Linked DNA regions of Thermofilum uzonense. The main gene of each other region encodes a partner of the protein of the gene in region 3 in a complex. Links are inferred from orthologs where the notes say so. Each region holds a gene or a part of one and is shown on either strand. Other genes may lie near its edges. The genes, in order: MA03_RS05875, MA03_RS08065 and MA03_RS07095.

What was found.
Region 1: the proteins of MA03_RS07095 (region 3) and MA03_RS05875 are in contact, whole or in part, in a crystal structure (PDB 3CW2), measured with the Saccharolobus solfataricus proteins. The link is inferred for Thermofilum uzonense from one-to-one orthologs. Residues at the interface, in WP_009988771.1 of Saccharolobus solfataricus: Asp222, Lys225, Pro226, Gly227, Thr228, Gln229, Phe230, Asn231, Leu233, Lys234, Gly235, Leu259, Phe273, Thr274, Lys275, Tyr300, Leu301, Asp302, Pro303, Ser304, Leu305, Lys307; in WP_009989173.1 of Saccharolobus solfataricus: Val185, Arg186, Thr187, Asn188, Glu189, Pro190, Leu191, Gly192, Val193, Glu194, Ile196, Lys197, Ile200, Ser201, Leu204, Ile217, Lys218, Ile219, Tyr220, Thr221, Ile222, Gly223, Ala224, Pro225, Tyr227.
Region 2: the proteins of MA03_RS07095 (region 3) and MA03_RS08065 are in contact, whole or in part, in a crystal structure (PDB 2QMU), measured with the Saccharolobus solfataricus proteins. The link is inferred for Thermofilum uzonense from one-to-one orthologs. Residues at the interface, in WP_009988771.1 of Saccharolobus solfataricus: Trp33, Pro65, Glu66, Gln148, Val151, Asp152, Val154, Ser155, Lys156, Ala159, Leu160, Tyr163, Arg164, Lys167, Ile180, Ile181, Pro182, Val183, Ser184, Leu186, His187, Ile189, Asn190, Asp192, Ser193; in WP_231918336.1 of Saccharolobus solfataricus: Met1, Leu2, Arg4, Leu5, Tyr6, Lys8, Leu9, Pro10, Ile106, Lys108, Lys109, Glu110, Lys111.

What each region holds. Positions count from the first base shown.
Region 1 is NZ_CP009961.1:1,144,715-1,148,412, reverse strand. What follows is about bases 199-3,122. They hold MA03_RS05875 (translation initiation factor IF-2 subunit alpha), read right to left. Parts: upstream 2,099-3,122; coding sequence 1,298-2,098; downstream 199-1,297. Other genes in these bases: MA03_RS05860 (transcription factor S), read left to right, coding at 2,907-3,122; MA03_RS05865 (50S ribosomal protein L44e), read right to left, coding at 2,453-2,740; MA03_RS05870 (30S ribosomal protein S27e), read right to left, coding at 2,254-2,451; MA03_RS08720 (RNA-protein complex protein Nop10), read right to left, coding at 1,109-1,294; MA03_RS05880 (STT3 domain-containing protein), read left to right, coding at 199-1,112. Also shown: more of MA03_RS05880, read left to right, coding at 1-198; more of MA03_RS05860, read left to right, coding at 3,123-3,239; pcn (proliferating cell nuclear antigen (pcna)), read left to right, coding at 3,324-3,698. UniProt on the Methanocaldococcus jannaschii protein: eIF-2 functions in the early steps of protein synthesis by forming a ternary complex with GTP and initiator tRNA.
Region 2 is NZ_CP009961.1:1,527,822-1,531,440, forward strand. The notes cover bases 200-3,044. They hold MA03_RS08065 (translation initiation factor IF-2 subunit beta), read left to right. Parts: upstream 200-1,327; coding sequence 1,328-1,762; downstream 1,763-3,044. Other genes in these bases: MA03_RS08055 (phosphoribosyltransferase), read left to right, coding at 200-682; MA03_RS08060 (DNA replication complex subunit Gins51), read left to right, coding at 669-1,244; MA03_RS08070 (NOG1 family protein), read right to left, coding at 1,749-2,744; MA03_RS08075 (fibrillarin-like rRNA/tRNA 2'-O-methyltransferase), read right to left, coding at 2,826-3,044. Also shown: MA03_RS08050 (ribose 1,5-bisphosphate isomerase), read left to right, coding at 1-16; more of MA03_RS08055, read left to right, coding at 65-199; more of MA03_RS08075, read right to left, coding at 3,045-3,527; MA03_RS08080 (C/D box methylation guide ribonucleoprotein complex aNOP56 subunit), read right to left, coding at 3,524-3,619. UniProt on the Methanocaldococcus jannaschii protein: eIF-2 functions in the early steps of protein synthesis by forming a ternary complex with GTP and initiator tRNA.
Region 3 is NZ_CP009961.1:1,362,907-1,366,544, reverse strand. Bases 775-3,638 are described here. They hold MA03_RS07095 (translation initiation factor IF-2 subunit gamma), read right to left. Parts: upstream 2,909-3,638; coding sequence 1,640-2,908; downstream 775-1,639. Other genes in these bases: MA03_RS07090 (arginine--tRNA ligase), read right to left, coding at 2,974-3,638; MA03_RS07100 (HIT family protein), read left to right, coding at 1,075-1,593; MA03_RS07105 (DUF402 domain-containing protein), read left to right, coding at 775-1,069. In the rest of the region: more of MA03_RS07105, read left to right, coding at 1-774. UniProt on the Methanocaldococcus jannaschii protein: eIF-2 functions in the early steps of protein synthesis by forming a ternary complex with GTP and initiator tRNA.

The DNA.
Region 1 (3,698 bases), 220 kb from region 3 along the record:
CCGGAGTGACTACAGTTGCTGAACACGCAGTACCCTCATGGAACCAACTCTTTGATGATTTTCAGTCCTCAATAATTTTCGGGATATTTGCTGTGTATCTCTTCGCCAGGAGGCTGAAGACAGACCTTAACGCAGCCTTCGCCGCCCTCTACTTTGCTACTTCTCTCTACTTTTCATCATCGATTGTGAGGCTCGTACTGCTTTTGTCGCCAGCCATATCAGTCGTAGCCTCTATGGGACTTATCGAGTTATTCGATAGGATTCGCATGCTGTCAAGTCCGTCAATATCCAGGAAAAAAGAGAAGTCTGTCTCGCCGGCACTAGCTGTCCTGGCAATGATTATACTCCTCTTACTCTTCTCGCCTTCAATACTTGGTTCGAGAGTACCTCTATATTCTCACCAGCCAGCACTTATACTTACTTCATCAATACCGATGATAGACTACAACTATCAATATATGGACTGGATCTCAGCACTAGAATGGATAAAGATCAACGTCCCGAAAGATGCTACCATTGCGACATGGTGGGACTACGGCTACTGGATAAGCGTCAACACTGAGCGCAAAACAACTTGTGACAACGCTACAATCGACACGAAGCAGATCCAGAGGATAGCTACTGCGTTCATGTCAGACGAGGACACAGCCCTGAAAATCTTCAGGGAGCTAAACGTAACCTATGTAGTAGTGTTTGAGCCGCTGCAGAGCCTCCAACTCTCAACGGGTATGAGCGTATATTTCTCAATGATACACCCAGCTCTAGGAGGAGACATGGCTAAAAGTCCCCAGATGCTGAAATGGATAGGACTTGATGCAGGAAAGTATATCTACGGATTTAACAACGGCTCCTACGCGTATCTAGATTTAGGGAATAACCAGAGGTTATACCTCCTTGTTCCCGCACCCACCCCGCAGGGGTTAAACGCGACACTCTACAGGATGATCTTCACTAGGAACTATAAACAACAGCTCTTCATCTTCGACTCCTTCCTAGGTCAGCTCCAAGGCTATAACGGTCCACACTACTTATTATCCCCTCTAAAACACTTTGAGCTCGTATATGTCTCGGAACCCAACGGCTGGGTAAAAGTCTTTAAAGTAAAAGGTTAATTTCGCTTATCGAGAAGAATCTCCAGCTTCATTTTTCTCCTATAATCTCCATAAGGGTCTTCAGGCGAAAACTTAGCTGGGTGAGCGGCCCTCAGTTCCCCTCCACAGTACGGACACTTATCAGAACGCAATGTGTACATCCCGCACTGTGAACACTTGTGTAAAAGTGTATGCTTTCCCACCTCTTATTCACCTTTTAATCTTTCAAACGAGAAGCTACAGCCGTGGGTTTTCGCGCCCTGTTCAATAGCTTTTAGAATATCTGATGATATTTTCTCACCATCCTTATAATTCAACGCCTCGACATCTAACTTATACCTGGGAGCTCCCAGTGTATAAAACCTTACAGAGGTATTCGATGGCAGCTTCACGCTTCTTTCCCAAGATGTTAAAATATCTTTCAACGCTTTAACCCCACCCTCCAGGCACTGAAGATTAATGATAAAGCTGAGCTTCACCCGTGGGAGTCTAATGTTTTGACGGGCTATCTCCGCGACAACTTCGGCCCATTTTTTCTCAACGTTGGCCTCTAAGAGAGCCTCTTCGCCCCTCAGACTAGCTTCTTCGAGTCCTTTAAAAATCTCTCCATAATAGTCTTCAAGCGGCCAGCCAACCTTCTCGTAAGCCTCGTCGAGGGTCTTACGTAGCTTTTTAGCTGCAAGCTCGAGAATCTTTTCAGCCCTCTGTGCCCTCTTCCACTCTATAAGTTTCTCTTTTCTTTCTCCATCTGAGACTCTCTTTAACGATAAGTCAACCAGCTTTCTTGAGGGATCTACACGTATAACCTTGAACACAGCCTTCTGTCCCACCCTTAAAACATCTCTTATATTCCTAAACCAGCTATGGCTAGCCTCTCCAAGCGGGACATAGGCCCTCAATCCCCCGTACTCGTCCAAAGCTACAAAGGCTCCATGCTCGTGAATCTCCTTTACAGTAGCCACAACCAATTCATTGAGGCTAGGAACCTCTTCTCTACGTCTAACCACAGTCTATCGCCGGAGAGAATAAGTTTAGTGACAGATATTTTTTGCCTCTCAAGCCTGTCGCGAGAAAGTTTGAAAAAAGAGGACATCTACAGGAGAATTAGCTTAATGGGCGACTATTCTTAAAAGGATCAGTGTTTCTCCACGATAATGTCTGGTTACGTCAAGAATTCCACGATTTCCGCTATTATTAGAGCTTTGCCCCCTCTAGGCTGTACAAGAACCCTGCCACACTTGAAACACTTAGCTGTAAGGGAGGAGTGACTGAACACTACCTGGACGTTACCACAGTCGGGACAGCGAACCTTTACGAACCTGCTCCTAGGCTTTGGAACGAGCTGCTCCACCTCAACCATATCACTTCACCTTCTCTACTATTTCCAGTTTCTTCAGCCTAATGCCTTCCTTGTGATAGGTATATCCACAGACCTTACACTTAAGCTTCAACACCTGTTTCTTCGTAACCTTTGCAGTCCTCTTCTGCTCAGGCTTCCTCTTAGACCCATAACCCCTCTGCTTCCTTAGATACCTCCGCTGACCCTCAGCCAACGTTCTCCTCTTTCCAGCCTTATAAAGCGTAACCTCGTGCTCTGTATGTGTCTTACACTTTGGACAATAGGTCCTTATCACTGCAGGAACCTTCATTCCAACCCCCACGCTGCACTTTCAACCCTACACGCATAATTTAAGCTTTTCCAGCCTGCATAGACGCATGCATCTAGAATGACTGAATACTTTTGCCTAAACCGCTAACCTCGCCTTGGAAAAGGTTTATAGGCGAGGCCTAGAGCATGGGTCTCTAGGTGGATACATGGAGTTCTGCCCTAAATGCGGGGGGCTAATGCTACCAGCCGTTGTGGACGGCAGGAAAGTATTAAAGTGTAGAAGCTGCGGATATGTTAAGGAGAGCAATAATCCTGGAAACGCGTACCGTCTCGAGGAAAAAGTTCAACGACACCCCCTCGACAAGATCACCGTCTTGGATGTGAACGTGTCTACACTCCCAGTGGTGCCCTTCAAGTGTGAGAACTGCGGCAACGACAAAGCCTACGTGTACGAGGTTCAGACAAGGGCTGGCGACGAGCCAGCGACAAGGTTCTACATATGCACTAAGTGCAGGAAGGTATACCGCGAATACGCCTGAAGAGGAGATCCCACGTTATTCTTGACGCCAACCTTAATGATAGTTTTATATTCAGTATCCAACTTCTTTAAACGAGGGTCAAAAATGGTCAGGTTCACCTTCCCGGATGCCCGCGAATGGAGGTATATTCTTGAAAGCCTTTCAACAATAGTCGACGAGGCAAACTTCCTTGCATCTCCAGACGGGTTACGCCTCAGAGCTCTAGACCCAGGCAGAGTAGCGATGGTTGACCTCTTCATGCCAGCCGGGCTCTTCGAGGAATACTCCGTGGACTCGGAGACTAAGATTGGCGTTGTACTCGACGACATCAACAAGGTCTTAAAGAGGGCTAAGTCCGACGACAAGCTCGTATTCGAGGTCGGCGAGGGCAGGCTCACAATAATTCTACAAGGCAGGGCCGAGCGGAGGTTCAGGTTCCCCCTCCTCGACATTGCAGGCCAAGAACTACCCTCTCCCAAG
Region 2 (3,619 bases), 170 kb from region 3 along the record:
TGAGGGGGAGGTTTAACCCCTTAAGAGGCGATAAAGCTAATTTGCCGTTTAAACTATTAGATATATGGTTGGTGGATCCCCTAAAATTACAACGATCTCATGGAGCGAACTATTCAGTGACACCTTAGAGTTGGCTAAGAGAATTATTTCAAGCGGCTTTATCCCTGAAAGACTTATCGTTGTTGTGAGGGGAGGATTAGTCGTCGGACGGATTCTCTCAGATCTCCTGCAAGTTAAAGAGCTCGTAAACCTTCCGGTCTCCTTTTACAAGGGTGTCGGAACCACTCGGGACAAACCCGTAATCTCAGCAGATATAGATGAGAGTATAATTAAGGGTAGGAGTGTACTGATAGTCGACGACATTGTCGACACGGGTGAAACCTTGAAAGCTGTCCTGGCCTATGTCGAGAGTCTTAAACCCAGAATTGTTAGGAGTGCTGCCCCGTATGTCAAGCCCTGGGCTAACCCCTTCCCGGATTACTACGTTAAAATCGTAGAGGACTGGGTGGTTTTTCCTTATGAACTCCGGGAAACAATGGAAACCCTCCCGGCTAACACCGCTGAAAATTTGGGGCTGGATGAAAAGACTCTAGAGGAGATAAAAACACTTATCGGCATGTTCAACGCCGAAAAAGAGGGGACGTCTAGAGAACCTCAAGGGAATACCAATGGATTACTCTAACATCTTCGCTAAATTCATAAGCGAGCTATTGAACAGGAATTTAGAAAGACTTGAGAAAGATTTCTATGAAAGGACAGTTAATGAGCTCAACAAGCTTAGAGGTGAGAGGGTTTTAGCGAGAAGCATATCAAATACTCTAAAGGTCATGTTGATCCTGAGGCTTTCCAAGGAGCTTATGATGCTCGTCACAGATCCCTCTAAGCTCGACGTGGAAACATTGCCAATACTAGAAAAGAAAATCCTCCTTGAAATCATCGACGCCTTGAAATCCCTGGAGCCTAGTCAGGACGTGAAAGACAATGCCCCAAAGACGGGTGAAACGAGCTCCACCCAGAAGCCTGGGGGTGAAAGCTCTAGATCTCCTCCAATAGTTAGCGAAGTGAAACAGGAGGGGAAAACCCTTGTCTTCTTCTTGAAGGCGTATCCACGCATAATCGACCATGACTTGAGTCTGGGGCCATTCAATAAGGGTGACATAGCTTATCTTCCCAAAAGGCTTGCCAAGGAGCTTGTCAACTCGGGTTATGTCGAGGAGATTGTTGAGATAACACCGCCTGCCTGACCTCATACTTAACGTTGTACATTGTAAGCTGAGTGGTAGCCGGAAAAGCTTAATATGTTGCTATCCTTGAGAGAGTGAGGATAATGACTAGTATGGAAGGTGACTTCGCCTCGTATGATGAACTGCTTGAAAGAGCGTATAAACTACTGCCCCGGCGCAGGTCAAAATCAACGGGAGAGAGATTTGTATTACCGAGGTTCGAGGTAAACATTACGGGTAAAAGGGTCTATATTATAAACTTTAAGGAAGTCGCAGAAACTCTCAACAGGGATCCTCACGTCTTGCTTAGATTTCTTCTTAAAGAAGTAGCTCTTCCAGGCGTATACGATGAGGGGGTAGCTGTTATTCAGGGTGAGGTCTCTCCACAGCTTCTGAACAAGCTCTTGGAGAGGTTCTTCAACGAGTATGTAAAGTGCCCCATATGCGAAAGCCCAGACACACTCCTCGTAAAGGAGAAGAAGATCATGCAGATCAAATGCATGGCTTGCGGAGCAATTTCTCCGGTTAAACCTTTCTAGTCTTTTCCTCAATTGCTTCCTCGATAGCCTCGATTAGTTTCTCTAGGTTCTGCTTTTTCTCGGCGGATATACCGATAAACTCCAGGTTTTGGAAGACTTGCCTAAATCTAGTAAGATGTTCATCGTTAGCAGCATCTATCTTGTTTAGGACTATTATTTGTCTGATATGGGGAAAGTTTCCTGCTATGCCTGTGTAAACAGCCCTCTGATATTCTAGTGGGAATCCACACATCTCCGTAGGATCCACTACGAACAGTATGAGCTTGGATATGTGTCGGATTGCGAGTACGGCCTGGAGCTCTATCCTGTTCTTCTCTTCGAGAGGCGTGTCCAGTAAACCAGGGGTATCTAATAGTTGAACCCTGGACCATTTGAGGTCAAGAATGCCGACTTGTAATTCTTTCGTGGTAAACGGGTACGGGCTGACCTTTGGCTTGGCATTCGTGAGTGCCCTCAGGAGGGTTGATTTTCCAACGTTGGGTGCTCCCGCTATCACTACTGATGGGATCTCAGTGTCGATCTCTGGGAGCTTTAGGAAGGCTTCCTGGACGTTTCTTACTGTGGAGAAACAGTTTTCCAAGCTTTTCAAGACAGATAGTGTTCGTCCAAAGAACGCCCGTCTCGCCTTGACTGCCTCGGCTTGACTTGCGGAGGATTTTATCCTCCTTTTTGACTCAGAGTAGATTTTCCTAATGATTTTTCTGGCAGAGGCAAGCTTTGCTGCACATTTCTTATACTCATTGGGATCCACACTCAGAAGTAGAAGATCACGGAAGAGTGGGTGAAGGTCGTCGAGATAGGGACTGGTCTCTACTATTGCCCTGAGACGTGTGTCTACAACCTTAAAAGATCTTTCTATGCATCGTTGAGCGTCGAGTCTCATTCTCTCGAGTTTTTCCACCCGGGGCGGAGGTGGTCGTCTCTTGCAAGCCTCAACGGCTCTTTCGAAGAGGTCTTTAGGCTCACGGTAAGCTAGTACCATTTTTTTCTTTTGTAGTTCAATATTCAAAATGATCACATGAGCAGAGTTATTATGGTGGTGGAAAATGATGCTTTCTGTAGGCTATTCTTTCTGAGCCACTATGAATGCATGGGCCTCGTCGTAAGGTTCTAGGTGTAGCGACTCCTGCACTTTATACCCGCGCTGTTCAAGATGCTCCATTTCTTTCTTGTATGTCTCGGATGGAGCTTTAGTTACGTCGATGCTCATGGCCTTGATCGCCATCATTATCCATCCGCCCTTTTTCAAAAACATGTCAGCATTGTCTGCCACGTACTTACTCTGGAATGGCTGCGCTATGTCCGCGTAGATGACGTCTACTGACTCAACTATGTGCGCGTACTTTGAGGGGAACCTTGCATCAGCTAGTAGAGGGATCACATTCATCCTGTGATTGGCTACTTTCTCGATAAATTCTCTCATGACGCGGGGGGCGAACTCGACGCCATAGAGGATACCTTTCGGGCCTACAATATCGGAGACATGACTGGGGGTGGTTCCCGAGGCGACTCCTAGGTAGAGAACCTTTGTACCTGGCCGAATGGGATTGATTTTCAGTCCCTTTGATATGGCACCCGCTAGCTTGCTCCTGTATGGATTCCATATCCTATACTCTTTTCCCTCTAGGACAATTAACTGTTCCCCATAAACCTTTATCCCTGGTGCCAGGTTTACCGTTGCCAATCTTTCACTTCCGTCCTCGAAAGACACGACGTAGACAGCCGGGAAACTCGTATGTTCCTGAACACTTATAGCTCTAATCATCTCCTATCACCTTTCCAATGTTTTTTACCCTTTTTAACCCTTCTAGGCTTCTCGCTCTCCTTCTTTAAAGGAGGTTTCTCGTAAAGTTTCTT
Region 3 (3,638 bases):
AGTACTAGAGGAGGGAATAGCAGTGTCGGGAGACTATGTACGCGTGGTTGAAGGGAAGAGACACTCTGTAAGTGAACACATACACGACCCTCAATTCACTCTAGAGCTTCTGACGCTTGCCTCGACCAAGGCTAGAGGAAAATGGGGTGTAAGGTTCAGAAGCTCGTGCCGGGGAACAGAGATATTAAGGATTATGGAGGAGCTGGAGAAGCTACTCGGAGAGGCTGAAAGAGTCAAACAGGCCTCCGAGAAGATAGACGCACCCGCGCTGGTTAGGGCGGGTGAGTCGATAGCCCTCATGTATTTCTCCTTCAAGAGTTTTGAGCGGTTCGATACTATCAGGAGACGGTATTACCCGACTGTGCAGGGCCATCACCTCGTGAAATCCCTTGGCGACAACAATATCAGCAATAAGGTGGACGAGCTTGAGGCCTCGGCTAGTGATGATTCCGTCAACTTCTCGGAGAATTACTTCGACGAACTGATAAGGGTACTGTCAACGGGGACCGTCAGGGTGGTCCACGAGAAGGCGATGGGTAGAGGCTACACTTGGCTAGCCAAAGCGAGCATCAGCCCCACCGGCTATATACAGCTAGAACGTGAAGTGGAATCCAATGGATGGTATGATGGGCTGAGGGTAGAGAAGGTGAAGGGGGACCGGATTTTCACCCTTACATATCCGTCTAGCCGTTTCCTGGTTCACAAGTACGTTGACAAAGAGGATAACTTGAAGGGCATCTATGTTAACCTCAACACGCCTCTAGACTTTTCTCTGATACCGCCGAGCCTCTGGTACCTTGACCTTGCGCTAGACATCGCGTGGACTCCAGGCGAGGAGGCTAGGATAATAGACCAGGCAGAGTTCGAGGTGCTTCGAGTATCGGGGTTATACCCCAAGGGAAGTATTGAACACTACCTGGAGGCGGCCCGAAAGATACGGGAGCTTTTATCTCACGAACCTTTAAAGCTTTTAACAGGGCCGGACTTCCTGGTGAGACTGCAAGACTCTGTTTGGGGGGATGAAGCGACAAAAATACTAATGTCCTTTTCGAATAGGTTGAGGGGCTGATAACATTGGATATTCTATGGGCCCCCTGGCGAATGAAATACATCGAGTATGCGAAAATCGAACAGGATAGTGAGTGCTTCATCTGTAAGGCCACCAATAGCAATGAGGACGAGAAAAACCTCGTCGTGTACAAGGGGGAAAGCGTGATAGTGCTTATGAACAGATACCCTTACAACACCGGTCACTTGTTAGTTGCTCCTACACGCCACATCCCCGAGCTAAAGGCACTTACAGACAAGGAGCTGTGCATTCTCCTAAAAACCGTTAAAAACTCGGTGGAAGTCATCAGGGAAGCCCTGAAACCTGACGGGTTCAACATAGGGGTAAACCTTGGACGGGTCGCAGGCGCAGGGCTCGAGTCGCATGTACACATTCATGTTGTTCCTCGGTGGAACGGCGACACGAACTTCATGCCCGTCATCGCGGATGCAAAAGTTATACCGGAGGCTCTTCAAGACACTTACAGGAGGCTCGTCGCCCACAAGGACCTCTACAGGAATTCTGAAAACTGCGAGCTCGCTTAAGTAACTCCTTCAGAGAGAGGTACCGCTAGCATCCTTCTAGTAAAAATTATTTGAGAAAACCATATCCTATAAGGCGCCATCGCCCCGCTATCTGTCTCGACAATGCTACCCTTGTCCCTTCATCCGCAACCACGGGAATCTTGAGCTTCATGTGTACCTCGTCATGCCTAGCCGTGGTGACCACGCCTACTGAAAGCATTGTCCCAACATTGACCATCAGTACTTCCCCGTTCCGCACGGGATCCACTTTAAGCGGCTGATCTGTTCCCACGACCCTCTCTAGCAAATGCACCTCTAGATCTATTTCATACAAGGGCTCCGGCAGGCTTCCAGGCTTGCCCACAACATTGCCTATCAGGTTGTCAGCCTTGGATATGCTTGGATCGAGCTCTGTCCCTATCGCTATAAGTCCCCCCGGATAAGCAACCTCTAGGGGCTCCTCGCCCGACTTGAGGGACGTTATAGTCGTATAGAGCGGCTCCCAGACCTCCTGGCCGCCCTTCTTGAGCTTGACGCCGGGCTTTATCTCTACCTCGTCGCCTACCCTGAACTTTCCCTGCACGATCGTTCCTCCAAGAACTCCCCCTACAAGCTCGTGAACCGGCGTCCCAGGCTTGTTCACGTCAAAGCTACGAGCCACGAGCATCCGGGGTGGTAGCGAGTGGTCGCGCTCGGGCGTTGGCACGTACTTCTCGATGGCCCAGACTAGTGCGTCTATGTTGACCTTGTGGAGCGCCGATACAGGGATTATGGGAGCGTCTTCAGCCCAGGTGCCCTCGAGGAACCTCTTTATCTCGTTGTAGCTCTCCCTGGCCCTCTCCCTACTCACCACGTCTATCTTGTTCTGGACAACTATGATCCTCCTCACGCCAATTATGTCGAGAGCCGTAAAATGTTCTCTGGTCTGCGGCTGTGGGCACTCCTTCGTAGCGTCTATTACAAGCAGCGCTGCATCCATCATGGCTGAGCCTGCCAGCATGATCGACATGAGCATCTCGTGGCCGGGCACATCCACAAAAGAGACCTTCCTCACATATTCCAAGGGAGTCCCACAATACTTACATTTCATATCGCTAGGCAGGTTAGCAGAAGTGTAGTATTTTTGCGGTGGTGGACACTTCGGGCACTGGTAGATAGCTGTGTCAGCGTAGCCAATCTTAAGGGTTATACCCCTCTTAAGCTCCTCGCTGTGATGAGAAGCCCAGATACCTGTTAATGCTTGGATGAGTGTGGTTTTACCGTGGTCTACGTGACCTGCGGTACCTACGTTCACGAGAGGCTGCTTCTTGAGAGCCTCCGCGTACTCACTGTCCATAAGATCCCCCTCTTTTTCTTAAACCCTACCTTATAAATAATGTAACCCCCGGTGCGGCGGTAGGATTACATCCTTTGGGGTGGTTGTATCCCTAGGAGACTCATGCCGTTGCTGAGGACCTGTGCTACGGCTCTAACCAGCTCTAGTCTAGCCTCGCGTAGGCCTTCAGGCGCCTTCAAGACGGGCGTCGAGTCATAGTATCTGTTGAACTCTGATGCTAACGTGTTGAGGTAAGATGTTACAATGTCTGGTCTAAGGTTGTCAGCAGCCTCGACCACGGTTGAGGGAAACTCTCCCAGAAGTAGGATTACTGTCTTTTCCTCGCTGCCCAGGAGCCTTGGATCGCCCTTACCCGTGATTCCCTGCTCGCTTGCCTTCCTCAGGATACTGGCGGCCCTGACGTAGGAGTACTGTATGAAGGGTCCACTGTTCTGCTCGAAGTCTAGGACGCGTTCCCAGCTGAAGGTTATGACGCGGTTGGGCGTCTGGCTCAGCATGAAAAACTTCAGTGCGCCGAGACCTATCTTCTCAGCGTCTTCCTCGGTTCCCAGACCCCTCTTCTTTATCTCGGTTCGTGCCCTGTCAACGGTTTCCTGGATTATCTCGTCAGCAGAGACGTATACCCCCTTCCTGCTACTCATCCTTGTCCCGGGAAGCATTACTATCTCGTAGGCGTAGTGCAGCAGCCTCCTGCCTATATCCCGGTAGCCGAGAGCGTATAGCGCTAGCC